3 regions of the Neobacillus sp. S1227 genome follow, and region 2 is predicted to be linked to each of the others. Evidence: riboswitches for the same ligand, from Rfam matches in the RefSeq annotation. Region 2 holds a riboswitch; each other region holds the start of a gene.
The links. Region 2 has a riboswitch for thiamine pyrophosphate ahead of thiM (hydroxyethylthiazole kinase). Riboswitches for the same ligand answer to the same signal wherever they lie in the genome.
Positions count from the first base shown of each region.

Region 1: linked by a shared signal. The riboswitch ahead of tenI (thiazole tautomerase TenI) and the one ahead of thiM (hydroxyethylthiazole kinase) in region 2 are both predicted to bind thiamine pyrophosphate.
Region 3: linked by a shared signal. The riboswitch ahead of tenA (thiaminase II) and the one ahead of thiM (hydroxyethylthiazole kinase) in region 2 are both predicted to bind thiamine pyrophosphate.

Region 1 is NZ_AP038276.1:3,640,871-3,651,828, reverse strand. It holds gene ACZ5AE_RS18200 (MFS transporter) at 1-616, shown strand, start outside; gene ACZ5AE_RS18195 (PaaI family thioesterase) at 657-1,103, shown strand; gene ACZ5AE_RS18190 (hypothetical protein) at 1,220-1,522, opposite strand; partial or broken gene ACZ5AE_RS18185 (NAD(P)-dependent alcohol dehydrogenase) at 1,714-2,190, shown strand; gene ACZ5AE_RS18180 (histidine kinase N-terminal domain-containing protein) at 3,060-4,166, opposite strand; TPP riboswitch at 4,380-4,488, shown strand; gene tenI (thiazole tautomerase TenI) at 4,564-5,247, shown strand; gene thiS (sulfur carrier protein ThiS) at 5,244-5,447, shown strand; gene ACZ5AE_RS18165 (thiazole synthase) at 5,449-6,216, shown strand; gene ACZ5AE_RS18160 (thiazole biosynthesis adenylyltransferase ThiF) at 6,213-7,232, shown strand; gene ACZ5AE_RS18155 (HD domain-containing protein) at 7,283-7,813, opposite strand; gene ACZ5AE_RS18150 (hypothetical protein) at 8,045-8,236, shown strand; gene ACZ5AE_RS18145 (hypothetical protein) at 8,352-8,531, shown strand; RNA gene rnpB (RNase P RNA component class B) at 8,603-8,987, opposite strand; gene ACZ5AE_RS18135 (hypothetical protein) at 9,609-10,658, shown strand; gene ACZ5AE_RS18130 (hypothetical protein) at 10,645-10,958, shown strand, end outside.
Region 2 is NZ_AP038276.1:2,449,847-2,460,804, reverse strand. It holds gene thiW (energy coupling factor transporter S component ThiW) at 1-282, opposite strand, end outside; gene thiE (thiamine phosphate synthase) at 279-932, opposite strand; gene thiD (bifunctional hydroxymethylpyrimidine kinase/phosphomethylpyrimidine kinase) at 929-1,741, opposite strand; gene thiM (hydroxyethylthiazole kinase) at 1,744-2,562, opposite strand; TPP riboswitch at 2,641-2,749, opposite strand; gene ACZ5AE_RS12480 (glutaredoxin family protein) at 2,839-3,081, opposite strand; gene ACZ5AE_RS12475 (YheC/YheD family protein) at 3,443-4,771, shown strand; gene ACZ5AE_RS12470 (agmatinase family protein) at 4,880-5,878, opposite strand; gene hutI (imidazolonepropionase) at 5,856-7,148, opposite strand; gene hutU (urocanate hydratase) at 7,300-8,973, opposite strand; gene ACZ5AE_RS12455 (helix-turn-helix domain-containing protein) at 9,177-10,658, opposite strand; gene ACZ5AE_RS12450 (acyl-CoA thioesterase) at 10,786-10,958, opposite strand, start outside.
Region 3 is NZ_AP038276.1:577,032-587,989, forward strand. It holds gene ACZ5AE_RS02870 (ABC transporter ATP-binding protein) at 1-393, opposite strand, end outside; gene ACZ5AE_RS02875 (autorepressor SdpR family transcription factor) at 708-983, shown strand; gene ACZ5AE_RS02880 (SdpI family protein) at 970-1,614, shown strand; TPP riboswitch at 1,856-1,958, shown strand; gene tenA (thiaminase II) at 2,072-2,758, shown strand; gene ACZ5AE_RS02890 (ECF transporter S component) at 2,755-3,351, shown strand; gene ACZ5AE_RS02895 (ABC transporter ATP-binding protein) at 3,329-4,906, shown strand; gene ACZ5AE_RS02900 (energy-coupling factor transporter transmembrane component T family protein) at 4,903-5,640, shown strand; gene ACZ5AE_RS02905 (glycerol-3-phosphate responsive antiterminator) at 5,981-6,526, shown strand; gene glpK (glycerol kinase GlpK) at 6,827-8,317, shown strand; gene ACZ5AE_RS02915 (glycerol-3-phosphate dehydrogenase/oxidase) at 8,473-10,152, shown strand; gene ACZ5AE_RS02920 (AzlD domain-containing protein) at 10,565-10,891, opposite strand; gene ACZ5AE_RS02925 (AzlC family ABC transporter permease) at 10,882-10,958, opposite strand, start outside.

The DNA of each region.
Region 1 (10,958 bases), 1.2 Mb from region 2:
CCCCAACCTGTTTCTACATCACGGTTACCGCAAACTTCTAGTTGTTAGTTTTTGTGCTTTTATCCTGAATATGTCGATGCTTTTTATGCTGCCTTTATTGTTGGCGGATGGGTTTCATATGCCTGCAGGAGCTGTAGGGTTGATGATGTGTCCTGGATCGTTATTATCCGCCATTATGATTAGGAGGGTTGGAAGATGGATTGACCAGTATGGTAATTACCGCTTCCTCATCATCGGGCATTTTCTTATGGCTGCAAGTATCGTTATGATGACATTGCTGGTACAAGTATCTCCATACATCATAATGTTTGGTTATATCATATTCGCTCCGGCTCTTTCGACGATAATATCGGCTTTGTCGAATGAGGTATCTCGCATTTTAGCTAAGGACCAGATTGGTTCTGGTATGGGGTTAAGTCAACTCAGCCAATTTTTTGGAGGCTCATTAGCAGTCGCAATTTGTGGCGTATTAATCAGCTGGCAAGCGAAAATACCCTTTATTTCCTCATTTCAGCACATCTATGTTTTGCTGATTATCGTTCTCGTGGCTTCTCTCTTCATCCTTATCTGGTATGGAAAGAGAGCACATAAAGCAGAAATAAATATTCAAGTTTAATAGATTCTAATCATAATAATAAATTTGGAAGGTGAAGATTGTGAGTCGCTTAGAAGGTATGAAGAAAATGATGACAGGTGAAGTACCTATTGCACCAGTTGCGGAAGTACTTGGGTTTCAAGTGGTAGAAGTGGAAGAGGGTAGAGTTGTGATTGAAATGGAAGCTTCTGATCGGTTACATAACCCAATGGGGACGCTGCACGGAGGGATACTGTGTGACATTGCGGACGCTGCGATGGGATATGCTTTTGTCACAACGTTAGCCGAAGACGAACTGTTTACGACCGTCGAAATTAAATTTAATTTCCTTAAACCAATTTTTAAATCGAAGCTTCGAGCAGAGGGGAAACTCATTAAGAAAGGCTCTACAGTAGGATTGCTGGAATGTCATGTATATGATGAAAAGGGAAGTCTTGTGGGGCATTCAACTAGTACATGTATGATATTAAAAGGCAATCCTGAACGAAAGAGAGTGCAGCTAAAATAAAACGTGGGGAAGGTTCTCATGCTTCTGAAACATGAGAACATTCCCCTTGTGTCACCCAAATGGCGGGTTTGCTGGAAAATAGAGCAAAGCCTTTTTTATGTGAATTTTGGTGGGGGTTAATCGTAGCGGACTTGATCTTCTCCTTCAACAATTAATTCTAATTCTGTTAAAAAGTTGAGCTGAAGCGGTGCGGGTAAACGCTCGATTATTTTAGTGATTTCAGGAAGATTTTCTGCATCATCGATGGTGGCTGGCGGTTGGTCCAGCTGCCGATACCAAACCTTTAATTCGTCAATAAACTCATAAAAATGCAGTTCAAACCGTTCGGCACATTCTTCGCTATCATCCTCTGAAGCGGTCTTCATCATTTCCCAATCTTCAAGAGCAGCTTCCAGTTTTTCATTAACACGATTTATCACATCATCACTCCTAGGTTTTTATTATCTAAGAAAGGCTGTGCACCAACGTTCCTCCAACAAATTCCTACTATGGTTCTGAGTATACAGAAGCGTACCCTATAAGACAAAGGATTCGTCACTTGTTAAGACTATTGGTCTAATTCGTAATCCTCAAATCATATGCATGAATATAACGGAATAGAGGTGGGGGAATGAAAGCAGTTGTGTACACGAAGTACGGTACTCCCGATGTTCTTAGCTTAGGAGAGGTAGATAAACCTACACCTAAAGATGATCAGGTACTGGTTAAGATTCACGCAGCATCTTTGAATTTTGGCAATCTAGTTCTTTTAAAAGGTAAACCGTTTTTAGCACGCTTTGCCTTTGGTCTGTTAAAACCAAAATACTCGATACCAGGAGGCGACATAGCAGGCCGGGTTGAGGCAGTAGGCAAATTTGTTACACAGTTTCAGCCAGGACAAGAGGTGTTTGGAGACCTATCCGCCTGTGGTTGGGGCGGTTTTGCTGAATATGTATCTGTTCCAGAAAAAGTATTAGCGTTAAAGCCAGAAAAGCTGTCATTTGAAGAAGCCGCGGCGGTACCAATGGCAGCAGTTACAGCCTTACAAAGCATACGTGATAAGGGCAAGATTCAAGCAGGACAGAAGGTTTTAATCAATGGTGCCTCAAAGCATTCAAGTATTTTGAACAGGGGCATGCACAAGGTAAGGTAGTTATTTCAGTTTGAAAACTATTATTTTGACGTAAATTTTTGTATCTTTCAAAAGTTCGGTATCATAAAAAGGTTTTAATAATCCCGAGCCGTTAGATCATTCAAAAGTTTGGTAGCATAGAAAGGTTATATGACCCCGAACTAGCGAATCATTGAAAAGTTCGGTAGTATAGAAAAGCTATATGCCCCAAAACCGATGAATCCTTAAAAAGTTTGGTAGGATAGAAAGGCTATATGAGCCCGAACCGATGAAACCATAAAAAGTTCGGTAGCATAGAAAGGGTATATGAGCCCGAACCGAAGAATCCTAAAAAAGTTCGGTAGCATAGAAAGGGTATATGAGCCCGAACCGAAGAATCCTAAAAAAGTTCGGTATCATAGAAAGGCTATATGAGCCCGAACCGATGAAACCATAAAAAGTTCGGTAGCATAGAAAGGCTATATGTGCCCGAACCGATGAAACCATAAAAAGTTCGGTAGCATAGAAAGGGTATATGAGCCCGAACCGAAGAATCCTAAAAAAGTTCGGTAGCATAGAAAGGGTATATGAGCCCGAACCGAAGAATCCTAAAAAAGTTCGGTAGCATAGAAAGGGTATATGAGCCCGAACCGAAGAATCCTAAAAAAGTTTGGTAGGATAGAAAGGGTATATGAGCCCGAACCGATGAATCCTAAAAGTTCCGTATCATAGGAAGGTTCTATAAGCCCGAACAGGCGAATCATTGAAGGTTCGGTCGAATAGAAAGGCTAAATGAGTCCAATGACTTGTTTTAAACGTTTTCTTTTTTACAACAAAAAACACCGCATTTGCGGTGCGCATGAATTCTAATTCTTTTTAATAGGTAATGTAAGTTGAAAGGTAGTATAATGATTACCTGATTTACATTCTATTTCACCGTGATGTTTTTCAACAATATTCTTACATACGAATAAGCCGATACCGGTACCTAGTTTCTTCGTAGTGAAGAAGGGCTCGAAAATTAAGTGTACTGTTTCAGGATCAATAGTAGGGCCATTATTCGAAATACGAATCTTGATTTGCTGATTATCTATATTTGTTTGGATATCAATTTTTCGCAGATGTTCTTCTTCACACACTGCGTCAACGGCATTTATTAACAGGTTTAGAAAAACTTGTTTTAACTCATTTCTATCGCCAGTAACACAAATATCGGCATCGATATTTGTACTAATATGGACATTACCGTCGACGATGCTTGGATAGAGGAAATCAAGCACTTCTTCTATTAATAAATGGATGGTTATATCTTCATTCTGGCTTTCTGCCAGCATGTTCAGTTTGGAAGTATGAAGGAACTGAGTAATTCTGAACTTAAGCTGCTCTAATTCTTGGCTGACGACATCTAAATAAGGTAGATTAGGATGCTCGTGTTTTAATAGTTTTATAAAGCCCATAACGGAAGTTAGCGGATTGCGAAATTCATGAACAAAGCTCGAAGACATTTGTCCAAGAATCGCCAACCTGTCCTTATGTGTTTGAGAAATAAATAAATTTTGTTCTTGTAGTTTCTTATCTTTGATCTCGGTGTACTTAGAAACAGCATAATAACTGAATAAATCAAACTGTTTATTGACCAAGTCAATAGTAGACTTCAGATATTCTTGGGTGAGTTCGGAAAGGTTTAAGTATTTAATAATAATACTCCTGCCCAGATTGACATTATAAACAAATTCCCCAATATTGATATTAGCCTCGACGCGTTCCAAGGCTACTTTGTGAGCTAAGGATTTAACATCTTCATCTGAGAATCCATTTAAAATAGAATTTATTATGAGATGGTACATTAAATACCCATTCTTTAAAATTAGTCCCGGATTATCCTTGTGGTGATGTATAATAATTTCCTCTTCCCAAAAATTTAGAAACTTTAGTTCATTCTCAATTAGAAATTGGCCAACTTTTTTATCCATACAAAGCCTGCTTTCCACTATATTAAGCTGATTATAGCATAAAAATTTGATGAATGGGGATGGTTCTCATATCTCAAAATAGGTATATATATAAAATATTTCAAAATAATTTGATTAAAAGGACGGGCAAATATTCAGTTTGAAATGTTTGACTTTTCTGATTAATGTGTTAACATAAACCCATAAAAGGTATATGTTCAAATGAATATGAATCAAATCTGCTAGAGGTGCCTTTTTAAAAGGCTGAGATTGAAGTGTGACTTCGGGACTCTATGAACCTGATCTGGTTAATACCAGCGTAGGGAAGTGGACAACGGGATTTTTGGAGAGCAAAATTTTCATTTCTAAATTTCGGCCACTTTCTTACAAAAGGAAGTGGCTTTTTGTTGTGCCTGTTTTGCGCTTCCATAGACCAGAGAAATCGAATCAAAGGGGGGCTTGTATTTTTACTAGTCTAAAAGAAAAAGAGCTGCATCTTATATCCAATGGCAATATGCCGATTGACCAGTTGGCTGAAATAGCTAAGAATATTCATCCATTTGTAACTGCACTGCACTTGCGTGAAAAACAAAAATCAGCAAAGGAACTTTTTCAAGCAGTCGAACTTTTAACAAATGTAAACGTCCCACCTGCAAAAATCGTGATTAACGATCGGGTAGATGTTGCAATCGTGGCAAAGGCCCTTGGGGTTCAATTAGCCTATCATAGTTTGGACACTTCATGTGTAAAAGAACATTTTCCTCAACTACGGGTCGGGACTTCCATTCACTCCTACGAGGAAGGACAACAGGCAAAGGAGAAGGGTGCTGACTACCTTTTATACGGGCATGTTTTTCCCTCCCAATCAAAACCGGACAAGCCCTCAAAAGGGCTTCGGGAATTGACTAGGCTTACCCAAATGGATATTCCGGTGATTGCCATTGGCGGAATAACACCAGAGAATACAGGGCAGGTAATCAAAGCGGGGGCAAACGGGATTGCTGTCATGTCTGGTGTGTTAGAAGCGAGTGATCCCATTCTAGCCGTAAAAGCTTATATCAAAGTATTGAAAAATTATTCGGGGCAGGAGGTAAGAACATGAAGGTTACCTTAAATGGCAAGTTGACCCAAATACCAGACAATAACATATTTGTCTCAGATGTTCTCAAGCATTATAAAATCCACGATAAGGTAGTGGTAGTAGAAGTGAATGGTGAAATATTATCCAAGTTAGAACACCAAAGTACTAGATTAGCAGATAAAGACCGAATTGAAATAGTTCATTTTGTAGGAGGCGGTTGATATGTTAAAAATTGGTCCATTATCCTTTCACTCTCGTTTGTTGCTAGGAACGGGGAAGTATCCAAGCTTCGACATCCAAAAGCAAGCGGTCGAAGTGTCTGAAGCAGAAATCCTTACATTTGCAGTTAGACGGATGAATATTTTCGAATCGAGCCAGCCGAATTTCTTAGAGCAGCTTGATACCAATAAATATACGTTACTGCCAAACACAGCAGGAGCGAAAACAGCTGCAGAGGCTGTCCGAATCGCTAAGTTAGCAAAAGCTTCAGGCTTATGTGACATGATTAAAGTTGAAGTGATCGGCTGTGATAAAACGTTACTTCCTGACCCGATTGAAACGTTAAAGGCCACCGAAGAATTGGTGAAGGAAGGCTTTATTGTACTCCCTTATACCTCGGATGATGTGGTGTTAGCCTGGAAACTTCAAGAAGCAGGCTGCCATGCTGTCATGCCAGGGGCGTCGCCAATCGGTTCTGGTCAAGGGATTATCAATCCGGTAAACCTCCAGTTTATTATTGAACAAGCCGTAGTCCCTGTCATTGTCGATGCGGGCATAGGATCGCCTGCTGATGCTGCTTGTGCAATGGAATTAGGAGCTGATGCGGTGCTATTAAATACTGCAGTTTCAGCAGCAAAGGATCCGGTTAAAATGGCAAAAGCGATGAAATTGGCGATTGAAGCGGGAATGCTTGGTTATGAAGCAGGCCGAATTGAGAAAAAACGATATGCGACAGCCAGCAGCCCTAAGGAAGGAATGAGTATCGGGTGAATGATCGATACTCTAGGCAAGAGTTGTTTTCACCGATAGGAAAAGACGGCCAGCAGCAAATTCTCAATAAACATGTACTCATCATTGGAGTTGGGGCACTTGGATCTGCAAGTGCTGAAGCACTCGTCCGGGCTGGCATCGGCAAATTAACCATAGTGGATCGGGATTATGTCGAGTGGTCCAATTTACAGCGGCAACAGTTATTTACAGAGGAAGATGCGAAAAATAGAATTCCAAAAGCAATCGCGGCCAAAAATCGGTTAACAGCGATTAACTCTTCTGTGAATATTGAGGCCATCATTGCACATGCATCAGCCCTAGAGCTTGAAGTCTGGGCAAAAGACGCAGATCTGATAATGGATGCAACGGATAATTTTGAAACAAGAATGATGATAAATGATGTCTCGCAAAAAGTCGGAGTTCCCTGGATTTACGGTGCTTGTGTGGGAAGCTATGGCATTTCCTACACGATCATTCCTGGAAAAACGCCTTGCCTTTCTTGTTTACTTGAAACAGTTCCTCTGGGAGGGTTAACCTGTGACACAGCAGGTATAATTAGTCCAGCCGTAAACATGGTTGTCTCCTTCCAAATAAGTGAAGCATTGAAAATTATGGTTGGAGATATGGATTCATTAAGAAACAAACTTGTTTCCTTTGATTTATGGAAAAACCAATATAGTGCAATTAAGGTAGATAAGTTGAAGAACAAGGGTTGTCCTTCTTGCGGGGAGCGGCGCACATATCCATATTTATCATTTGAACATCAAATGAAAACGGCGGTCCTTTGTGGAAGAGATTCTGTCCAAATCCGCCCATCCGTTCCAAGCGTGCGTGACTTGGAAGCATTAGAAAAAATATTGGCAAAACAAGCAGGTATCGTACATCTAAATCCGTACCTTCTGTCTTTTACCGTCAATGCTAATCGGTTAGTTATTTTTAAAGACGGAAGAGTTTTGGTACATGGCATCAAGGATGTTTCGGAAGCGAAAGCGCTGTACCATCGATACTTGGGTTAAAGACAATAAAAATGATTTAGGCACGTTTCCGATAATACGGACCGTGCCCTTTATTTTTTACAGTTCAGATTTTTCAATTCTTCCTCAACCATTTTGTCTAACCGCTCAATCATCCTTATGGCTTTATCATGATCCATTTTTCGATAATGGTGCATGCCGCCTTGCTCCTCGTCCACCTCATCGGCTAATTTGACAATTTCCTGTAATGGTGTACGGTTGATGAAACCTTCCGGCATATAAGAATCTGTATGGAATAAAACGGCCAGTGCAATTTCTTTGGCTATAATCGGATTTTCTCCCAGCCGAATCAACAATTTATGGGCTCTTTCTGCCCCCTTAATTGCATGTATATCATTCTGTTTATATAAATCATAATCCCATTTGCCATTGCGATACCAAGTGTAATGACCCATATCGTGCAGCAACGCTGCTTTCGTTGCCAGGTCAACAGAAACGCCGCGTTCTTTTGCCAACTTAAAGGCATGGTAGGCACATGCAATAGCATGTACAATTCCAGACCGGCTTAAATATTTTTTTGCAATATGATGATTGAAAATTTGAATTAATGTTACTTCTCTCATTTTAATCACCTTCTTAAAAATTGTTATCTTGTATTATAAAACAATTAATGTTGTTTTGTTAGAAAAATTCTTGATTTGACAGAAATATTTATGGAAGACAATAGAATGGCTGCTTAAAGAGAAGAAGGGTTTTTTCAAGGAGAGGGATTCAACATCGTTGATGACTTTCTTTTTTTATCTTTTATTTTTCATAAAATTCTGTTAGAATCACTCCGATAGGAGGTGTCTTACATGAGCAACAACATAACCGAACTGCTAGGTCCTCCATACGATCAACTTATGGATGCCAAGGTAGATAAAAGCCCTAGTGAAGTCGTGATCACGAATAACGATGGCGAGACATTCTACATAATTTCAGCTGAAGAATACGAAAATGGTCCGAAACAACAAGGGTATAAAATCGTTGTAGCAGAAGGGGAGTAATTTTTTACTCCTCTTTATTTTTTGATTTCATTTTCTAAAATATTCCTCGATCAAATTTCTTCCAGGTTCATTTTTTTGATGGTTAATCGGAATAATAAGGGTGGAGGTGATTGGATTGAAAAAAGAAAACAAATTTCCTGTAGCGATGAATGATATGGGGACACCCGCAGAAATGAGTCCTGTCGAAGATTTAACGGATGCAGATACAAAGGCACCAATTGTCGAAGTTAATCAACCGGTTGATGCACAGGATCCACTTGAAATAAGAAGCCGCGGGTCAGTGACTGTTTTGTAGACTAAAAATAAAAACAGGTAAAACTCTTAAGTTTTACCTGTTATATCACTTTATTAATTTGCACATGAAATGGCTGTAAGCCAGGTTTTGTACTTCCGTACTGCAAACAGCGCCAAGCCTCGTACAGGAAGTAGTAGTCATCTATCTATCAACCATTGGTTGATCCATCCGTTAGGTTCATTTCCCGCGGGATGGTGCCCCGACCAAAATTTGGGTTGCTCGCTCGCGGGGTTTACCCGTTCCACCTTTTCCGTTTCCAGAAAAGCATCGTCACTGTGGCACTTTCAGGTTATTCTCAGCATATCCCTAGAGACTTAGCATGATTTCACCGCCGTCAGCCAATACAAGGATTGACTGCCCACCTTTGCAGATGGCACGAACACTACAGGCATCTCAGCACTGTGCGAGCCTGGACTTTCCTCAGCTCCTAAAAAGGAACCGCGACTACTCACCATTCCATATGTCCCTCGCATAGAAGCGACAATATCTAATATAACAGGAATACGATTTAAAATCCATGGTAGATAATTCCATTGATGCCGAATTCATATTCGAATTAAAGTGAACCAATAAAACAATTGTGGAACAATATTGGTTCCATTGCCTTGGTGCCTTCACTCACACAGGCATTTTGATGGACAGATAGCATAAAATCAGCAAATTGAAAATATTTATGTAGGAGTACAAGCAATCGTATCCGTCAATCAAAAGCTTCTGAAAAAGGGCTGATGTTTTGAACAAAAATAACAATGTGCTGATCGTCATGTTTTTAATATTTATCTTATTGATTGTTCTAATAATCAATGTGATAATTCACGTTAAAATTTATGTCGTATATAGTTCCGGTGTTGGACCCATTTTCTTAATAGGCTTAATCATTTTTTTAATTCTTTTATTTTATTTTAAAGGTTAAAACCTTATTATGTCAGGCATCTGAGTATGCCTGGCTTTTTATTTTTTTTATAAAAAAATGCAAAGGAAGGTTAGAAAAATCTAGAAATTATAGTAAGATGGTATATATCATCTTAAATATGGCAATAGAGAGTTTTAATTATAAAAAATAAGAGGTTATGTAGCATGAGCGTCGATTTGCTTGCTAGACTTGAGGAAGAAAAGGATCAATGGTTACATAAAGCAATGGATCGCTTTAATGAAGAGTTTTCGTGCTTTGATGACAAGACAGTACTCTCACCGGAAAATCAAATAATGCAAATGAAGAGCATTCATAGACAGAACAATCTTGATCTGGACAGGATGGAAAAGGAAATAAAGCTGATAAAGGATAGCATCGAAGAAGAAGAGCCGGTTTATCAAAATCTGACCAAGGCAGTCCAGCATTTACATGAGGAAATAAATGATTATGAAAGCCTGCTATCGGGGTTGGCTGCTATTCAATTGGAAAAATTCAACTGTCTTTTAAAAACGAAATTTGAAATTGATTCGAAAAAAGATCAAGTTGTGTTCAAAGAAAGGAAAACGACCAAGCTGATAGAGGCCTTTAATGAGGCAGAATCGGAGATGGCGGAGTTCTATCGAAAGCAGCTAGATGATATTGAAAGAACATTAGCGCGAATTTTTCACGATTTCGCTCCTGACACAAGCTATGAATTCCAATCCAATCCGAAGGCGTCGAGCCTTTTCTTGAAGCATGGAAGGGGTCTTGACCAGTACTTAGTCCTGAAACACTTTGAAGAGGATTTTCGGATTGTGGCAGATACATTAAATGAAAACAACACGCTAGTTTACGAGTATTATATAAACCAATTGAATCATGTTAAGCAAATTGGAAAAAGAAATCTTTTGCAGCAGTCAGCGGCTAAGAAGGAACAGCATCAAATCGCCTCAGAAAAAGCAGCCGAACTAAAAGAGCAAAAAATGCAAAAAGAATTGAGCTTGGCAGCGCTAGAAGAACAATTTACGAGGGTGCTCTGGAAAAAAAACGAAGAAATAGAACGGCTCCAAAGGCTAGATGAAATTTTAAAAGAAGAATTTGTAGAAGCTGTCACTAAATGGCAGGCAGAATTGTTTGGAGAGCAGACGACAGATGTGGAACGCTGGTTGTATCATCAATACAGCCAAATGATGTTAAAGCAAGCAGAAAGGATTATTGGAAATGAGCACTTCTAACAAAACCGTGGATGAAAAGTATAATGAAGCGATTCAATCGTTAAAAAAAATCAATAACCTTCTTTTTTATGATGAATTAAAGACACTATTAAAAGATCGGGAACAAACGATTGCCGAATTGAATGGTGAAGTATATGAGTCTGTTCAAGATATGCGGCAGTCGTTGAGTCAGTTTCCTTTAGATATCCGTGATAAGCTAAAGGAAGAAATCATCGATCCACAGTCGGAATTGTTTGACAGTAGGATGCATCATTTCAATGAAACGTTAACTTTATTGGAAAAAAAGATTGCCATGTGGCA
Region 2 (10,958 bases):
TTTTCTAGTTTTCCAAAATAATAGTCCGGCCAGAAACGCCCCGACTATGCTTCCGGGAAATGCGAATAGCGAACCCGTCCCCATCATATTCCGAAGCAGGGAAACACCAAAAGCCTGGGCCACGGCATAATATGGCCCCAACAGAACCCCGGAAAGAACGTTCAAAAAATGCTGAATTGGAAAAACCTTTGTAAAGCCAATCGGTACCACGACCAGGTTACTTGAAAGAGTCCCCATCGCAATCATCATAGCAGTTAACGTAAGTTTATACGTTTTTTTCATGATTTCCTTACTCCCCCTACACTTTTTCGTAAATCCTTTGCAGCTATGAGCGGTGAATCGGCAAGGCTGATGGCGGTAATAACTGAAACACCATCTGCTCCGGCTTCCACGACCGTTGCCGCATTTTCACTTGTAATTCCACCAATTCCGACAATCGGTACAGCAATTCCTTGGCTTCGCAGTTCCTCGATAAGTGCAGTCCCTCTTGATGGCTTTGCATCGGCCTTCGTTTTCGTTGGAAAAACCGGTCCAATTCCGAAATAATCGGCACCGGCGCTAAGGGCTGCATCTGCTTCCTCCGGCGTATGAACGGATATACCAAGAATTTTATTATCGCCAATTTGACGCCTGACTGTTTCTGCCGGTTCATCCTCCTGACCGATATGAACCCCATCTGCGTCAAGTGCGATTGCCAGTTCAATATCATCATTAACGATAAACGGAATTCTGTGTTCTTTGCATAGGCTTTGCAGTTTTTTCGCAAGAGCATATTTATCTTTTCCGATTAATGCCTCTTCGCCTTTTTCCCGAAATTGATAAAGCGTAATTCCTCCAGCGATGGCTTCTTTCAATACCTCAACCGGATCCTTCCTGCAGTTAGCTGTTCCCATAATAAAATATACTTTCAAGGCTTCGCGTAAGTTTATCATGATTGAACCATCTCCATGATTCTTTTCCGGTATGCACCATGATTTGTCGGCCCATGTCCCTGCCCAATCACAATTCCATCTTCAATTGCAGCCTGAATAAAATCCTTCGCCTTGATGACCGCTTGATATACATCTGCTCCCTTAGCCAGTTCAGCGGTAATAGCTGCTGAAAAAGTGCAGCCAGTGCCGTGTGTGTTCTTAGTCGGAATTCGCTTACTTGTAAAGGTAAAGAATTCTTTTCCATCGAATAGGAGATCTGTTGATTCTGAAGGGTTTTCATCATGGCCGCCTTTCAGAACAATGTTTTGTACGCCTAAGGCATGTAATTTTTTTGCTGCTTCCCGCTTATCTTCCGCTGAACGTATAGACATCCCGGATAGAACCTCTGCCTCAGGTATGTTCGGGGTAACCACTTTGGCAAGCGGTAATAAAAACTTTTTCATGGCGGAGATTGCTTCCGTTTGCAGCAAGGAAGCGCCGCCTTTTGCGATCATTACAGGATCGACAACAACATTATCCCAATGATATTTTGTAAGGTTAACAGATACAGCTTCGATAATTTCCGCATTAAATAACATGCCCGTTTTCACCGCATCAGTTCCCATGTCTTCACCAATGGCTTTCATCTGTTCGATAACCGCTTCGGCTGACATCGGATAAACTCCATGGACGCCTAATGTATTTTGTGCAGTAACAGCCGTTATTGTAGACATTCCAAAAACCTCTAACTCCTGAAACGTTTTTAGATCGGCCTGAATTCCTGCTCCGCCGCCAGAATCGGAACCTGCAATTGTTAACGCCTTTTTCATTATTACTCTCCTCCAGCTAATTTTTTTATGGAAGCATAGAGATTGATGTCATCTGAAGCAACCTTCGAAAGCTGGTTCAAAAATTCGATTTGGAAGCTTCCTGGGCCTGATTGCACCGTTAGTTCCGCTGCCTTTTCTGCGGCTATTCCGTATATCGAGACTGCAGCAACAGATGCCTGCATTAAATTTTTTTCCACCCCGGTAAACGCACCAATGACTGAAGTTAACAAGCAGCCAGTCCCTGTCACTTTTGTTAACAATGGATGCCCATTATCCACAACGTAAGTAGACCTGCCATTCGTAATGACATCTTCCTTCCCTGTGATGACGACGATGCAGTTTAATTTTTCTGCAGCAGACATGGCTAGAGCGGTAATATTACCATTTGTGGTCCCCGCATCAACACCTTTGATTTCCCATTTCTCGCCAACGACATTGGCAATTTCAGCGGCATTCCCGCGAATAATGGATATCTTTAATTCCCTCATGATTCTTTGCGCTGTTTCCGTCCGATACGGGGTTGCCCCTGCACCCACCGGGTCAAAAATAACCGGAACGCCTTGTTCATTGGCTGCCTTCCCTGCCAAAATCATCGAATCTACCGTTTTCGGATTTAACGTACCAATATTTAAAACTAGCGAATTAGCGATCCGTGCCATATCTGCTGCTTCCTCAGCAGCATTGGCCATTACCGGTGATGCCCCAAGAGCCAAAAGTCCATTCGCAGTAAAATTGGTTACTACTACATTCGTAATATTATGTACAAGCGGTTTTACTTCTCTTACTTTTTGCAATGTTTCAAACAAGTTGTTTTTAAGCAAATCCTTCTCCTCCTTTTATAAAACAAAAAACCAGACCCTCATAAAGGACCTGGTTAAGTTAAGTAAGAAACCGTAAAAATTAAACATGGTCTACTTGCCTACGCTGGTATTATCCAGATCAGGTCCGAAGGGTTAAAAACTAGCCGTTTTCTCTCAGCCCGCTTACAGGGCACCCCTAGTAGTTACACTGGTTATGAAATTAACATCAGAATAAACCTTAAACACTGTTTTGTAAAGAAAAATGTTTTTGATGCTAGAGAGCGAGACATGAAATTATTAGCTCCCTTTCGCAAGCTCCATCAATTCTTTAAGTTCATTTGTAAAACCCTTAACGGCTCTGTTATCGACAACCGTTACAGGAACACCGAGAAAACCGTATTTCTCCACTTCTTTTTGATACTCGGAATTCTTAGCAATGTTCCTTGTCTCAAATAGGATTCCTTCTTCTGTAAGTACCTTTTTTACCATAGTGCATTCAATGCAGTCGTCCGTGGTGTACACAATAACCTTTTTATTCATAATTGAATTCTCCTTTGTTTTTTCATTGTCGAGCTTTTTCGGCTTCGGAGCGCCATCAACCGACAAAAAAAGCCTGAAAAATGTCTTATCCTGCGCTTTCCCGAGGAATAATAGAAAATATAATTAATTTCCCCGTTTATTTACAAATTCCATTATCCATCCGAATTGGGTTTAAATGCAAAATTTATTTATTATTTTAATAAAATAAACTATCTATAATACTGTTTTTCCAAACCCAAAAAAATTTAAAGGCTAACAACCAAATTGGCCACTTAGCTCCCAATTTTCCCTTTAATAAAAACAATATTAATAAAACGAACATACAATAACTTAACCACATTTATGCTAGGAGGGGAAATAATTGGAAAGTTTTTTTCGAATACGGCGTGATAGTGGACAAGTAGGCCACTTAAGTCTGCATCCAAAAGTAGCAAAATTCATCGGGCTGACTAAACCAGCTGAAAGATTAGTAAGCTTCGGCAGCCAAACTGTTCAAGCTTCTGTTCATACATCACTTGACCTAGAGGAAAACGAGGTAAGTCTTTCTTCAGATATTCTTGAGCAATTAAATATTCCTCTTGACTGTCATTATGAAATTCTATTAAAAGGAAACGAAATCCACTTTGGACCCTTTATCGGTTTATTGGCAGGGTACCACCATGATTCTTTAAAAAATAAACTCGATGATCTTTTGGATTATTTATTATATTATAGTGATATTAAGGGGGCCATTCTGGTTTTTTCCATTGAAGGTGTAAATAAAGAGAACGAAACGATTAAGGGTTATGTCTACAACCCGAATTACAAAAAGTGGGAAAAAGGTGTTTTCCCCTATCCTTCCTCACTATTTGTCCTAACAAGAAAGGCAAGTTCAAAATGGATCAAACATTTTCAAGATGTTATCGGGGACACGGTTTTTAATGATTTCAACTTAACAAAATGGACAATCCATCAAATTTTGGAATCATCTTATGTAGTGAGAGATTACCTGCCAGAGTCGATTCTCTACGAATCTCCTGAAGAACTTTATCTTTTTTTAGAAAAACACCCTAAAGTGATTGTCAAGTCGATTAGTACCTCGAAAGATTCCACCATATATAAAATCTCCATAGATAATGATTATATAGTGATTACGAATCCCCTTAAAAGGACATCTGAGAGAGTTAAATATACCTACCAAAAACAAGCCTATCAATTATTTCGTTCCTATTTTCAGGAAGGGGAGTGGATGATCCAGCAATCAATTGAGCTGCTAACCACACATGACCGGACTATCGATTTTAGTGTGATTGTCATCAAAAATCCGGAGGGTAAGTGGCAGGTCATGAACATGTTTGCAAGACAAGGAAAACCCGGGACAGTACTAAGCACCATCTATCCTTTTGTGGAATTGGGAAAGGAGACTTTAAAAGAAGTTTGGGATCTTGACGAGGTGAATACGGCCATGATGATCAAGGAAATTTCGGATAAATCGATTGCAGCCGTCAAAGCAATTGAAAGCAATGGAGTCCATTTTGCCAATGCCAGTGTAACGGTAAAGGTTGATGAAAATGAGGAAATATGGATACTCGATGTCCAATACCGCAACCCCTCCCACGAAATCGCCCTTGTCGCCGGCTACCCAGACCTATATTACGAAATACTCAAAACCAATATGCTTTATGCAAAAAAACTTGCTGGATTTATCTAATACTTGTTCAGGCTCTTGAACTGAATAATCCATGAAAAACCTCGTCAATCAGACGAGGTTTTTTAATGAACGACATAATGGAGTTTGTCTTTTTGGGGTGACTGACACCTATCGCAACATTACTCCTGTGAGAAAGGTTAAAAATACGTGCGTACCGAGTTTTACGGTCTGCTGGACAGCACTGTCTTTGAGCGGGTCAAGACAGACAATGTCCATGGCACCTACTTTTGGATGCTTAGCGGCGGCCATTACCCCTTCGAGCAGTTCGGCTGTGGTCATGCCCCCCGGCGTTGAAGCAGGTACCCCTGGGGCATAGGCGATGTCGAGGACATCCATGTCAACAGTTAAATAAATGGTGTCTACTCTTTCGGCGAGTGCATCCAGGCTTTCACAAACCGTCGCCTCAATACCTTTTTTCCGTGCCCGCCCTAAAGTAATATAATTGACTCCTTTTTCATCTGCATATTGCTTTAAATCTTTCGTGTTAAAAAACCCGTGAAGACCGATGTTGTACATATTGGAACCCTGTACAACTCCACTTTCTATCAGGTTTCTCATCGGTGTCCCATTAGTAGGACCATTATCACTTATATCGCGTAAATCAAAATGAGTGTCAAATTGAACAATTCCTATCTTCTCCTTTGGCCTCGCCTGATGAAGCCCCTTGACCATCATCGCCGTTATAGAATGATCGCCGCCAATGGCGCATATTTTGGAGCTTGTGAAATGCTGATGAAGCGCAGCAGAGGCTGTAATGATGTTATCGTGGCAGCGGTGGATATCGGTGACATACATTGGAACGTCACCAGCATCAAGTGCTGACATTTCCACCAGATCCACATCTTCATCCAGGTTATACGTAGCGAAGCCTTTCCAAGCTCTTCGAAAAGCATCCGGAAATTCCGAGGCTCCTGATGCACTAATGGACGAACGGGAAAGCGGGACACCGACAAAGACGAAGTCAGCGCCCTTAGCTTTTTCCGGGTTGGTTGCAGCAGAAATAGGCTCAATCCATTCATGAATTTTGGAAGCCTGTGTATTGCTTCCCTCCGGCCGTACCCATGTAAAGCTCGGCGGATTCAGTTTAGGATAAAGAAAACTCTTCAACGAGCTGCCCTCCCCTGACAACCACCACGCCATTTTTCACGACGGTATCCGTATGGTTGACGCCATAGGAATATTGAAGCTTCATATAGTTTTCAATGTTGAAAATAGTCACGTCACCTTTTTTGGCTACTTCCAATGAGCCAATCTCACGTCCGCGGTTGATGGCATGGGCGGCATTTATGGTTGCAGCGACTATGACCTCAGCAGGGGTCATTCCCATTTTCAAACAACCAAGGTTCATAATAAATGGAAGTGAAACGGTTGGTGATGAACCTGGGTTACAATCGGTAGAAAGAGCGACTGGAACTCCTAAATCAATCATCTTCCGGCCATTTGCCGATTCCGCCATTAGAAAGTAAGCCGTACCAGGCAGCAGCACCCCGACTACTCCTTTATCTGCCATTGCCTGCATTCCTTTTTCTGACGCTTTAAGTAGGTGATCAGCGGATATTGCCCCGACTTCCGCTGCTAGCTCCGCTCCCTCATAAGGTTCGATTTCATCAGCATGGATTTTCGGAATTAACCCATATCGCTTCCCCGCTTCCAAAATCACCCGCGATTGCTCTGGGGTGAAGACTCCGTGTTCACAAAACACATCGTTAAATTCGGCAAGTCCAAGCTCTGCCACCATCGGAATCATTTCCTCAACTAGCACCCGTACAAATTCATTCGGATTCTCCTTATATTCCTTTGGCACGGCATGGGCCCCCATAAAAGTAGAAACGACATCCACGACGTGTTTTTCCTGCAGCTCTTTCGCCACTTCCAGCTGCTTTAATTCGGTTTCCCATTCCATCCCATAGCCGCTTTTTGCCTCTACAGTCGTTACGCCATGGCGCAAAAATTGATTCAGACGATGATAGCTTTCTTTAAAAAGCTTTTCATGGGAGGCAGATTTGGTGGCTCTTGTAGTTGCATGAATCCCGCCGCCGGCATTCATGATTTCCATATAAGTTTTACCCTGCAAACGCATATTGAACTCGTTTTCTCGGCTTCCTGCATGAACAAGATGTGTATGAGGATCGACTAACCCAGGAGTCACAAGTTTCCCGCTTGCATCTACCACTTCAGCCTCACTAAGACGATTTGTATATTTAGCGGCAAGCTCTTCATCAGTGCCGACAGCCTGAATAACTCCGTCCTCAATCCATACACTGCCGTTTTCGATAATGCCGAGATCAGACATTTCCGCTTTTACCCGTGGTGCATCAGAGCCACCATGTAAAGTAACTAGTTGAGAAGCATTTCTAATAAAAATTGCTTTGGTCAATTTGAGTCATTCCTTTCAAAACGTAGACTTGCAGGATTATCTCGGGCTGCATTTCCATTTCAACACAGGAATCCGCCAATAATTGCATGTTATTCACCGAATTAACCGAGATATCCGCCAAACATGATTGCGTACCCTAATCCTGGGAATATTAGTCTTGCTTGAGCATTGGCATTTTGATGCCTTTTTCCTTAGCAGTTTTAATTGCAAGATCGTACCCAGCGTCAGCATGGCGAACTACACCCATCCCAGGGTCAGTTGTTAATACGCGCTGCAATCGAACTTCTGCTTCCTTCGTTCCATCTGCTACGATAACCATACCAGAGTGCTGGGAATATCCCATACCAACGCCGCCGCCATGGTGCAATGAAATCCAGCTCGCTCCGCCAACAGCATTGATCATTGCATTTAGAATCGGCCAGTCGGAAACTGCATCCGAACCGTCTTTCATGGCTTCCGTTTCACGGTTAGGTGATGCAACAGAACCAGCGTCTAAGTGGTCACGTCCAATAACGATTGGTGCTGAAACCTCTCCGCTAGCCACCATGTCATTAATTACTTTTCCAAAACGGGCACGGTCTCCATATCCCAGCCAGCAAATACGTGCCGGAAGTCCTTGGAATGCAATTCTTTCCTGCGCCATTCTTACCCATTTGCAAAGATGCTCATCATCTTTAAACTCGCGAAGTAATGCTTCGTCAATTTTACGGATATCTTCCGGATCACCAGATAATGCCGCCCAGCGGAAAGGTCCTTTTCCTTCACAGAATAATGGACGAATGTAAGCTGGAACAAATCCTGGGAAATCAAAAGCATTCTCCACACCTTCGTCCTTTGCTACCTGGCGGATGTTGTTACCATAATCGAATGTAACCGCACCTTTCTGTTGCATCTCAAGCATTGCCTTCACATGCACCGCCATACTTTGTTTAGAAAGCTTGACATACTCCACAGGATTTTCTACCCTTAACTTCGCGGCTGCTTCCAAAGAATAACCAATTGGCACATATCCGTTCAATGGGTCATGAGCAGAGGTTTGGTCTGTTAACACATCTGGATTGAAACCTTTTTCAATCATTAATGGTAAAATTTCTGCCGCGTTTCCAAGAAGGCCAATAGAAAGCGCCTTTCCTTCCTTCTTCGCCTCAAACGCTAAACGTAATGCTTCTTCAAGATCCTTTGTTTTTACATCCAAGTATCTTGTTTCGATCCGACGGTCGATTCTCCACTCATCGACCTCCACAGCGATACAAACACCATCGTTCATTGTTACAGCAAGCGGCTGAGCGCCGCCCATCCCGCCAAGACCAGCAGTTAGTGTAATCGAGTGTTTTAATGAACCGCCAAACTCTTGGCGAGCAAGCTCAGCAAAAGTTTCATAGGTTCCCTGAACGATTCCTTGGCTGCCAATATAAATCCAGCTGCCGGCTGTCATTTGGCCATACATCATTAGGCCCTTTTTATCAAGCTCATGGAAGTGCTCCCAATTAGCCCATGCAGGAACAAGGTTTGAATTTGCCAGTAATACACGCGGCGCATCCTTATGAGATTTCCAAACTACAACCGGCTTTCCGGACTGGATCAATAATGTTTCATCATCTTCTAACTCTAAAAGCGTTTTCACAATTGCATCAAAAGATTCCCAGTTACGTGCTGCCTTTCCGATTCCGCCATAGACTACTAAATCTTCTGGTCGTTCGGCAACCTCCTGGTCAAGGTTATTGTAAAGCATGCGAAGCGCTGCCTCTTGAATCCATCCCTTTGCATGTAATTCAGTGCCTTTATAATTTTTTACTACCCTTGGTTGTGATATTTTCGTTTCCATTTTTACACCCCTTATTGATTTAAATCTATTTTTATTATAAAAAGCTAATCTTCTGAAAAACAGGAATAAAACATTAGAAAACAGATACTATTTTTATAATAAAATGCTTTTTTTTAGGACAAACTCTCTATAAAATATATTTTTTTTAGAAAACATTAATTATTTTTACAAACCCAATAAAAAATGACTCAGTCTGCACTGAGTCATAGTTTCATTTCTTTCCGATATTCTCTTGGCGATGAACCTACCAAGTCCTTAAACAGCCTGCTAAAATAATTGGAATTTTGGAAGCCTGTCATAGCGGCAATTTCATTGATGGGCTTGTTCGTCTCCCGCAGCAGTCTTTTCGCTTCCTTCATCCTGATTCCGGTCAACACATCCGTAAAGCTCGAACCGATCGTCGAGGTTAAAAGATGACTGAAGTAAGACGGATTTCGCTCCACATATTGAGCTACTTCTTCAAGCCGCAGCTGGCTATTAGAAAAATTAGCTTCCATATATGCGATGCCTCTTTCAATTGGATCGTTTTTTAAGCTGCGGATGTTAGCCTCCACACCCTGGAATATTTTTTGCATAAATAAAATCAGATTTTGAACCGTCCGGTAAAGAACCGTATCATATAAAATAGAATTAAAAATGTAGCGATATTCCCTCTCAAAGTTCTCGTCTTCCTCAAGAGTATAGGTCTTCATAAATCTTCTTATTTGCGCCAAAATACTTGTCAACCTGATTCTGACCAGCCCTGGATCCGGATAAGGAGTTTCTAATTGTAGAAATTCATCATAAAGGCATTTCTTTATTTTTTCCAATTCAAAGTTGGTGAGCATGTCAATCCAATTCCGTTGCTCGGGAGGCGTTAAGAATGGGTCCTGATAAACCCATTTCGGAGCGTATTCAAACTCCGCCACCTGCCGGTATCCTTTATAATAAGTGAAATCCAGCATTTTTCTGGTTTGGCGATATTTTTCGTTAAGAGGCATTGGGGAATTCCCTTTATGAACGACAATCGCAAGTGAGTCGGAAAATTCCTCTTCCCATCTTCTCATTGCTTTCTGGCATTGCTCCATAATGGTGGTACAGGATTCCTTAAACAAAAGAATCACCATGTCACTTAACGGAAAAATGCCATGCAATTCCTTAAAGGAATATTCTAATAAAAAGGAATGCAAGGTACGATTCATTTCAATTTCTTCAGCTTTAAATGCGGCAATATGGTAGTTTTCGCTAAAACCTGTTTGGAAAATAAATAAGGACTCATAGGTAATATCTTTATAGAGAGTTGACTGCATTGGACCATTTGGTCTCCATTTGGTCGAAAGCTTTCTGGAAGCCTTTTGATATGCAGACTTTATTTTTACCGTCGAAAAAGGTTTGATCATTAAATCCAGTGCCTGCAAATCTATAGCCAGGCGCGCTTTCTCAAAAGTGGCCTCAGCACTAGTTAATAGCAGAATAGGTTCATAAATTTGGATCAAATCACGAAAAGCAGGCCAATCTTCTTTGCTAATCATATCTAGTTCGATTAAGACGACTTCTGGGGATTCTTTCTCAAAAAGGACGATAAATTCCTGATAATCGGCAGCCGACATGATGCGGGCAACAGGAATAGAGGAGGTTTTTAACATCCACTTCAACCCTTCTCGTTCGTTTAAGTCTCGATCTGCTATCAGCCATTTTCCTTCCATTAATGAATCCTCCATTTTTTTAACCTATCTATCATTCTATAGCATAAAATGTTTGTTTAACAGTATCCAATATAGTAGTTAAATGAAAAAAGGACAAGCACCATTGCAATGGTGTTCGTCCTTTTTTTTAGCAGTTGATTAGTTCGGCAAGCTCAGCATTTTGATGGAGCATTTGACGAATCTCATTGGGCACGGTTGTTTTAATTCTTGTTTGCCGATTAATTGTTGTCAAAATCACTTCCGCAGACGCCAGCAGTATGCCCTGTTTATTTTCCATCCTTTGCATAAGGGTAAAACTTG
Region 3 (10,958 bases), 1.9 Mb from region 2:
AGATAATTTCTTGACTTGATTCTTTCGATGTTCGTTCAGATTGACCAATTTGAGTATTTCTTCCGTTGAACGTGCCTTATCGTAAAAAGTAGCAAATAAATTCAAATTTTCTTCCGGTGTCAATAAATCAAACATGGCACTAGATTGCGGCTGGACGCCAATTTTCTTCTTAATCGTTACTGCATGTCTGTTCCAATTCAATTCACCAAACTGGATTTCACCATGATCCGGTGTAACCAAGCCCTCAATCATCTCAAGTGTGGTCGTTTTCCCTGCCCCATTAGGTCCGATGATGGTAAAAATCTCTCCCTCTTTTACAGAAAAACTAATATCTTTTACAGCATGAATGGAACCGAACGATTTCTTTAAATTCTGGACCTCTAAAATATTCAACTCACATCACCTTTCCTTAGAAACCAGCCACTTTGTCACATAAGTCCCAATTCCCAAAAGTTGCATACCACGTTATACCTATGATGTGAAATAGGAAAGAATTCTTAAATTTTATAGAAAGCTCAAGTGTGAGCAGCGAGAGGGCTTGGGGACGGTTCTGGTGCCTCGTTTTTTATTAAACTATTTATTTCTCTGTCGTCAAAAGCCCGAAATTTTGTTGAAATAAAAAATGGTTTTATAACCCCTTTTTGGGAATAGAAAAATATGTTATTATATATTTAGATAATTAACTAAATAATGAAGAAGGGAATATTATGAATGAGGTTTTTAAGGCTTTGGCCGACCCAACTCGAAGAAAGATACTTGATTTGTTAAAGGATCAGGATTTAACAGCAGGGGATATAGCTGAGCAATTTGATATGAGCAAACCATCGATTAGCAATCATTTAAAAATCCTGAAGTCGGCAGGATTGGTGGTGGATGAGAAAAAAGGGCAGTTTATTATTTACTCCTTAAACTCAACTGTATTGCAGGATGTAATCAAATGGTTATTAGACAAAAAGGGAGATGGGGTTCATGAAAAGAAATAAACTATTTTATATTGCACTAATTATTTCCTTCGTTCCGTTAGTGGTGAATCTTATTGCTTTTCCGCATATGCCAAATAAGATTCCGGTTCATTGGGGGCCAAGTGGGGATCCAGACCGGTATGGTTCAAGAATAGAGCAGCTTACCATGAGTGCACTACCCCTAGTGCTGTTTCTGTTTTTAAATTTTCTGCCGTCCATAGACCCGAAAAGGGACGCTTATAAAAAGCATAACGGCGCATATTCCATCATCAACTTTGTGGTTATCTTATTTCTCGCCATCACGAATTTACTGGGGCTGTTTAGTGGACTGGGATACGATGTGCCTTTTCAAAAAGTGGTACCAGTGCTAATAGGTATTCTCCTCATTGTTCTTGGAAATTTCATGACCCAAATTCGGCATAACTATTTCTTTGGCATTCGCACCCCGTGGACGCTGGCATCTGAATATGTCTGGAAAAAAACACACCGGTTTGGAGGATATGTTTTTGTCATCACAGGTCTAGTACCATTCTCGGCCATCTTTATAGGTCCGATGGGAATGTACATTTTCCTCGGGGCATTACTGGTGGGAATTGCCCTGGTCATGATTTATTCCTATTTGGTGTTCAAAAAGGAAAAACGTAAAGTGTAATTCTCAGAAGCTGAATGCATTATAACAGAAGGGGTATGCAAGTGCGCCATTACCTACTAATTTATATGGCCAAATACTTGTCCGCTATTGAGGTCACAAACTCCTTACCCCTGAGCAAATGAATAGATGATGGTTTGCTCTTATTGGGCGAATGGAATATCTTTGAAAAAATAAGATAATAAATGATAAATTTCATTGACTTTTTTAAAAAGCGTGTGTAAAGTGAATAATAACTTAATAGGAAGACCACTAGGGGAGCCTTTTTTGGCTGAGACAGAAGTAATTCTGGACCCTTTGAACCTGATCTAGTTCATACTAGCGTAGGAAAGTGGAGTCCGTGCATGGGTATATTTACAAATATTCTGCCGCTCCATTTTTGGAGCGGTTTTTCGTTTTTATAAGCAGACAATCGCTCCATTTAAAGTCTTCCCATTATCACTAATAAGGGGGAATTTTAATGAGTTTTTCAGCAGAATTAAGGAAGGAAGCAGGTCCGATCTTCGATGCAATTTTTGAACATCCTTTTGTACGAGGAATTGCGAGTGGTGATTTAAGAAAAGAACAGCTTATTCATTATGTTAAACAGGATTTTGAATATTTGAATTCCTTTATTAGAATCTATGGAATTGCCATTGCAAAATGTGAGAGCCGAGAGGATATGGAGATGTTTAATAAGCAAATATCATTTATATTAAACAGCGAAACCCATCCACATAATAACTTTTGTCAAGTAGCGGGTGTTCCATATGAGGAACTCCAAGGGTTTCCACTCTCACCATCTGCGCTTCATTACATACGTCATATGCTTACCATTGCTCATGAAGGAACATTAGGGGAAATTTTGGCTGTTTTACTGCCATGTCCATGGACATATTGGGAAATTGGAAAGAGATTGTTAAATGAGGTTAATCCCGACCAATCTCATCCATTTTATGAATGGATTCATTTTTATGGTAATCGGACAGATTCAATAACAACCAAATTTTGTGCCCGGATAGATGAATGGGCAATGGAAGCAACAGAAAAAGAAAAAGCAAAGATGAAAGAACATTTCTTAATTAGTTGTCAGCTTGAATATATGTTTTGGGATATGGCCTATAAACTTGAGGAATGGCCAGTACAAATGGAGGCGCTGAAAAGATGAATTGGAAGATGAAGGAGGTAGTGCTTACCGTCATTCTTTCTGTTGCTTGTGGAGTCATTTATTTAGGATGGTCAACTCTTTGGATTCCGATTTCTGCTATAGTGGGACCTATCGGCGCAGGTTTTATGTTTGGGATTTGGGTGATTGCTAGTCCAATAGTCGCGTATATTATTCGTAAACCAGGCGCTGCTTTTATCGCAGAGGTTGCGGCAGCAGCTGTTGAATTATTAACAGGAAGTCATTTTGGTCTTTCGGCATTGTTAGTAGGAGTTTTTCAAGGGATTGGATCCGAAATTGCTTTTGCTATATTTAGATATAAGCGCTACAACCTCATTACGTTAATGCTATCTGGTGCTCTAGCTGCGATTATGGGAATGGTGTATAACGTATTGGCTAATGGTTTTGGATTTTACACCAAAGGAGTATTTTTTACGACGTTAGGAATTCATGTAATAAGCGGAATCATTCTTGGAGGCTTGTTAGCGAAAGTAGTGGTGGATGCACTAGCTAAAACAGGTGTTTTAGAACAATATGAATTGATGAAAGAAAAAAGAAAAAAGGATGACATTCATGGAAATATTTCTGGGATGTAGAAATCTTTCTGTTCGTTTCTATCATCGTTCTGAACAGGTCCTTCGTAATATTACTTTATCCATCAATAAAGGAGAAAAAGTATTAATACTCGGACCAAGCGGGAGTGGGAAATCTACTTTGATTTCCGCTCTTGCAGGTATCATTCCTGAGCATGTTGAGGCGGATTTAAGTGGTGATGTTTACCAGAGGAGAAATGCCGGTGTTATGTTTCAAGAGCCTGACTCTCAATTTTGTATGCTTCGTGTCGATGAAGAAATTGCTTTTAGCCTCGAAAATCGCTCGATTCCTCGAAACGAAATGGACACCATCATTTCAGATTTAATGGAAATAGTAGGATTAGAGGTTGACCGGAGAACACCGATTGAAACACTATCTGGGGGTATGAAACAACGATTGGCATTAGCCTGTTTATTAGCATTAGAACCCGAAGTATTGTTTTTTGATGAACCAACAGCCCAACTAGACCCAGCTGGCAGGATGGAGATATTTGATTTATTGAAACAAATATCACAAAAGACTAACCAAACGATGGTATTTGTCGAACATGTTCTAGACGGCTGCATCGAATGGATGGATCGGGTCATTATGATAAATGAGAGCGGAAGCATTATGGCGGATGGAAAGCCAGAAGAGATTCTGCTTCATTATAACCGTGAAATGGTGGAATCTGGTATTTGGCGCCCTAAACTATTCCCATACAAGTGGATAGATGTTGTGGAAGATGCCTCACATCCTTTATCTATCAAACTGTCAAAAAGGCTTAAAACCGAACCTCTAGTAAGAGTGAATGAGGATACTTTGATTCGTACAGAAAATGTGGATATTGGCTATGGAAAGAAAACGATAGTGAAGGACATTAATATAACCATCCATAAAGGTGAATGGGTTTCCATCGTTGGAGCAAATGGAAGTGGAAAAAGCACTTTCTTAAAAAGTCTGATCCGTTTAGAGCCAATAAAGAATGGGACAATTCATTTTCAAAATACGGAACTTAAAAAATGGGCGGATAGAGAATTATATGAAAAATCAGGTTTTGTTTTTCAAAATCCAGAGCTTCAATTTATTACAGATACAGTATTTGAGGAAATTGCTTTTGGAGGCAGGCAAAGAAATTGGCAAGAGGAGCAGATTCATGCCAAAACCATTCAACTGTTACAGGAGTTTGGGCTGGAGTCTTATCACAATTCTCACCCTTTTACCCTAAGTTTAGGCCAAAAACGGCGGTTAAGTGTTGCCACTATGTTATTGTTTGATCAACCTTTATTATTGCTGGATGAACCAACATTCGGCCAAGATGAAAAAACAGCTAATGAACTTATTAAGCGATTAAAGGAGAGACAGGAACAGGGAACTACCATTGTAATGGTAACTCACGACATGGATTTAGTTGATACTTATTCCAATCAAGTCATTTTATTTAATAAAGGAAGAGTTTCCTATCAAGGGACACCATCCGGGTTATTTTCTAATCAAGATATTTTAAGTGAAACGGAGATTATTTCTCCTCTTCATTACCAGTTGATGCATGCAAGAGGGGAGCGGGTTCTTGTATGAAATCAAACGAATCCTTCCTTTCTTTCTTAAATCCTTCTATTAAACTACTCTCTCATTTGTTAGTTATGTTTCTGTTAATGACCGTAACTAATCCAAAAGTGACTTTTGGTATTTGGGTACTTGCTGTATTGATTGGTATTTTTTTAGGAGGATGGAGAATCACGTACCTTTTAAAAAGACTGCTGCCGTACTTAGGATTTTTTATCCTAGTCTTTTGGATGATGGCGGCTTTTGGAGAAGGTGAAGAAACCATTTGGAAATGGGCCTGGTTCCATGTGACAGTGGAAAGTGCGGATCATGGCTTAACCATTGCTTTAAGGATGCTGGGGTTTGTAACGTATGGATTATTATTTACATCTACCACCGACTTAACGTTGTTTATAATGAGTTTAATTCATCAGTGTAAACTTTCACCTAAATGGGCGTATGGGCTACTCGCAGGGTTTCGATTTATTCCGTTATTTCAATCTGAATTCAACCAAATGAAAATGGCTCATAAAGTAAGAGGTTACAAGCAAAAAAATAGCTCCAAGGCGTTTATAAAGTATGCATTACCCCTGTTTAGTCAAGGGATACGAAAATCTGAACGAATTGCTGTTGCAATGGAAGTACGTGGATTTACGGGTGCAAGGGATAGAACTTACTATCAGACCACTAGAGTAGTAACAACAGACTGGGCCTACTTCCTTTCTTTATTAATTGTTGTAATAGGGATTATCATTTTTATTAAGTGAAAGGTTAGAGAAAAAGGTAAAGTGTAATTCACCGGATTATACAAGAGGAGTAAAACAAGTGCCGGTCACGATCCTTAATTTGTTGATTTTCATCAGCATTGGGGTAGTGACTGGCACTTAAGAGGCATGGGGACGGTTCTCATGTCTCATTTTAAATTTTATCTATTTTTTCCCCCTAGTAAAAGGGGGGAATGACCCTTTTCGGGTACTAAACTCTGGACACAAAGTTATGATGCTGCTCTACATTAGTGGAAATTATGGTAAATTATAATAAAGTATTGTTTGAAGGTTTCTTAATTTGAAAAATCAAATTTATTTATTTTGTTAGGGGCTAGAACAAATGAATCAGAAAATTCTTCCAGCATTATCTAGTATGAAAGAATTCGAGAACTTTTTAAGAAGCCCGTTTGAGGTAGGGGTATTTTTAGAAGTACATATAGCTCAGTTAAAAAACGTTCATATGATGGCAGAGGCGCATAACAAGAAAATGCTTTTTCATGTTGATTTAATTCATGGCTTAAAAAATGATGAGTATGGAACAGAGTTTATTTGCCAGGAATACAAACCTTATGGTCTGATTTCAACAAAATCAAGTGTTATATTAAAGGCTAAACAAAAAGGAGTTCTTGCAGTTCAAAGGATATTTTTAATTGATTCTCACGCTCTTGAAAAAAGTATTAAGTTGCTTAAGAAAACAAAACCCGACTATATAGAGGTGTTGCCGGGAGCCTTGCCAAGCCTAATTAAAGAGGTGAGGCAGCTGATCGACATACCTGTTTTTGCAGGAGGCTTCATAAAAACTTCTGAAGAGGTACAAAACGCACTAGATGCTGGTGCACATGCGGTAACAACTTCTAATAAAGAACTCTGGAAATCCTTTATTTAGCCTTCACAATTTTGTGTAAGGTAGTTTCTATATCTGTTGTTGTGTAAAACTGGAAATAGCAAAGGAAAAAGTTGAATTTCTAAAAATTATAAATAAAGTAATTGACAACGATTTCAATCCTAGCGTATACTTCATGTAAATGTTAATAGTTGTGACGGAGAATAGGAGATTCACGCGGATAATACCTTATTAATGGTATGACCTGCCGAATCTTCTTTTTTTATACTTAAGATAAATATAATAGTAGCTTGATGATAACAGAATGAAGAATACTTGAAATAAATAGGGGGAGGAATTCAGATGGAAACTTATATATTATCCTTAGATCAAGGAACAACAAGTTCAAGAGCCATTCTTTTTAACAAAAAGGGAGAAATTGTTCATGCCGCAAAACAAGAATTTACTCAGTATTTTCCGAATCCTGGATGGGTTGAACACAATGCGAATGAGATTTGGGGATCCGTTCTTGCTGTCATAGCGTCAGTTTTATCAGAAGCAAATGTTAGTCCGGAACAAATTGCAGGAATTGGAATTACGAATCAGCGTGAAACCACTGTTGTATGGGATAAAGAAACAGGAACACCTGTATATCATGCTATCGTCTGGCAGTCGAGGCAAACAAATGAAATTTGTGAAGAACTGAAAGTGGCAGGCCAGGAAAAACTTATTCACGAAAAAACAGGTTTGCTCATCGACCCCTACTTCTCAGGGACTAAAGTAAGGTGGATTCTTGACAATGTTGAAGGTGCAAGAAAAAAAGCGGATGAGGGAAAATTGCTCTTTGGTACGATTGATACATGGCTAATTTGGAAACTATCCGGCGGCAGGGCACATGTAACAGATTATAGTAATGCCTCAAGGACATTGATGTTCAATATTCACGAGCTAAAGTGGGATGAGGAATTGCTGGAAATCTTGGGTGTACCATCTTCAATGCTCCCGCACGTGAGATCATCCTCTGAGATTTATGCACATACAATTGGTTATCATTTCTTTGGGAAAGAAGTGCCAATTGCCGGGGCGGCTGGAGACCAGCAGGCAGCCTTGTTTGGTCAGGCCTGTTTTGAAAAGGGAATGGGGAAGAATACATATGGAACGGGCTGCTTTATGCTGATGAATACCGGTGAAAAAGCAGTGAATTCTGAGCACGGTTTGTTAACAACCATTGCATGGGGATTGAACGGAAAAGTGGAATACGCTCTTGAAGGAAGTATTTTCGTTGCTGGGTCTGCTATACAATGGCTTCGTGACGGAATGAGAATGTTTAAAGATGCCAGCTATAGTGAAGAGTATGCAAAACGGGTCGAATCAACTGAAGGTGTTTATGTGGTTCCAGCCTTTGTTGGACTTGGAACACCTTACTGGGATAGTGAGGTAAGAGGAGCCGTTTTCGGACTCACTCGTGGAACGAGCAAGGAACACTTTATTCGTGCGACCATTGAATCGCTTGCATATCAAACAAAAGATGTTTTATCCGTGATGGAAGAAGACTCAGGTATTATGCTGAAAGCACTTCGTGTGGACGGCGGTGCTGTCATGAATAACTTCCTGTTACAATTCCAAAGTGACTTGTTAAATGTTCCAGTGGAAAGGCCAGTTGTTAATGAAACCACTGCACTTGGAGCAGCATACCTTGCAGGTTTAGCTGTCGGCTACTGGGAAAGTAAGGAAGAGATTGAAGCACAGTGGGCGATTGATCGTTCATTTGAACCAAAAATGTCCGCCGAGAAACGTGATGGTTTATACAGTGGCTGGAAGAAGGCTGTTCATGCCGCAATGGCGTTTAAATAATTTTATGAAAATTTGACATTTACAAAAAGAAATAGATTTTGCTATAATGTAAATAAGTTAATAATTGGTAGGAGAAATGGAGAGACCGCAACACATTGTCTTTTAGAGGCAATGCTGTTTGCGGTCTCTTTTTACGTATAAAGGAGGAAAAGTAAATGTTATCCAACTTAAAAAGAAACGGTATTATTTCTAATTTAACAGAGAAATCATTTGATTTACTTGTTATCGGCGGAGGAATCACAGGCGCAGGAATCGCCTTGGATGCAACCACACGCGGCATCAACACTGCACTGGTTGAAATGCAGGACTTTGCTGCCGGAACATCCAGCCGTTCTACTAAGCTGGTGCATGGTGGATTAAGGTATTTAAAACAGTTAGACTTTAAAGTTGTTGCTGAGGTTGGAAAAGAAAGGGCCATTGTGTATGAAAATGGCCCTCATGTAACCACTCCTGAGTGGATGCTGCTTCCTTTCTTCGAGGGAGGAACGTTTGGCAAATTTATGACCTCCATTGGACTAAGAATTTATGACTTCCTTGCTGGAGTGAAAAAAAGTGAGCGAAGAGTCATGCTCAGTATAGAAGAAACTCTTAAAAAAGAACCATTAGTAAAAAAGGATGGTTTAAAGGGTGGCGGATATTATGTGGAATATCGTACCGATGACGCAAGGTTAACGATTGAAGTGATGAAGGCCGCTATTGATAAAGGAGCAACGGCTTTAAATTATGCAAAGGTTCAAGAGTTTCTCTATGAAAATGGCAAAGTTGCTGGGGTACTGGTGGAAGACCGTTTAACGGGAGAAACATTCAAAGTAAAGGCAAAAAAAGTGATTAATGCGACGGGTCCGTGGGTAGATTCTCTAAGAGAGAAGGATGGTTCCAAAAAAGGAAAAGGACTAATTTTATCAAAAGGCGTCCATATCGTTATTGACCAGTCTCGTTTTCCGTTAAAACAGGCGATATATTTTGATACAAAAAATGATAAAAGAATGATTTTTGCAATTCCTCGTGATGGGAAAGCCTATGTAGGGACGACCGATACCTTTTACTATGATGATCCCGTGTCGCCGCAAATCACTCAAGAGGACGTAGATTATATTATCGATGCCATTAACTTTATGTTCCCCGACGTAAAAGCAAGTCAAAAAGATGTGGAATCAGCTTGGGCAGGTGTTCGTCCGCTCATCCTTGAAGAAGGTAAAGACCCATCAGAGATTTCACGGAAGGATGAAATATGGGAATCTGCATCAGGCTTGATTACAATTGCCGGAGGCAAACTAACGGGATACAGAAAGATGGCTGAAACCATTGTTAACGTTGTTGCCGAAAAATTAAATTCTGAAGAAGGCTGCAAAATAAAGGGATGTCAAACATTAATCCTTCCGATTTCTGGGGGCGACATTGGTGGTTCCAAGAACTTTGCAATGTTTGTTGAGAAAACAGCCCAACAAGGCATGAAATTAGGTTTATCCAAAGAGGATGCCACTCATCTAGCCTCGTTCTATGGATCAAATGCCCCAGTTGTATTTGATTTGTTAAAAGGAAAAAAAGAGGAGTCGAAAAAGTATGGCATTCCAGTAGCTATTTTTGCAAAACTGATTTATGGTATTGAATATGAAATGGTGGCTACCCCTGTTGATTTTTATTTTAGGAGAACAGGGAACCTTTTATTTGATATAGATTCTGTTAGAAAATCGAATAATAATGTTTGTCGATACATGTCAAAGGTGTTCGGATGGTCTAAAACCGAAGAAAAAGGATTTATTGCGGAACTTGAGCGTGCAATAGAGGAAGCAACTGGACAGAATGATGGAAAACAAAATGTTTCTAATTACTAATTGAGGCTTTGGATCGATTCAAGGAGCATATTCGTTTTGCCAGAGATTTTGGATGCAGTGTAGTTGGAACTGAAACGGGAAATGTTTACCTAGATATTGTATATAAATTTTATCATTGAAAATAACTGGGTGAAAACCACAACGGTTGGAGAGGGACTGTTGAATTACGAGCTTGTGTTTAAATTGATAAAACAGAAAAAACCTTTAATAAATATATTACTAGAGGAAACAAAGGAACCTTTTATTAATAGGAGTATCGCCTTTCTAAAAGAAAAATATAAATCAGTATAATTCTCATTTTTAAGATAGAGAGTGACATGGGGAAGGTTCTGCTTCATCATTTTTTTGAAAGACATAAATTGGTGAATGAGAACCGTCCCTGTGTACCTTTTTTTCATAGCATTTTATCAATTTAAAACACAAACCGTAATACCATGATAGCGATGATTCCAGCTAAAACAGTTCCTAATAAACTGCGTGTCACAATGGCAATAATAAAAGTCGGCAACGCGGCGATTAGTTCCAGGTTATCTTGCAAAGGTACCAATTTTCCGTTTGGCATGAGCAATTCCTGCCCCACTAGTGCTGCCATAACGGCAATCGGAACGTAGCTCAACCAGCGCATCGCCCAGTCTGGCAGTTCAACACGACTTAAGACAGCAATCGGAAGCACTCTTGGAATAAAGGTGACAAGGGCAGAGCCAAAAATAATTAAAAAGATCGACCATCTTACTTCCATTTTTCCACCGCCAATCCGATCGTGGAGGCAATGATTGTCGCCACGATTACCCCTGCGCTTCCAGATG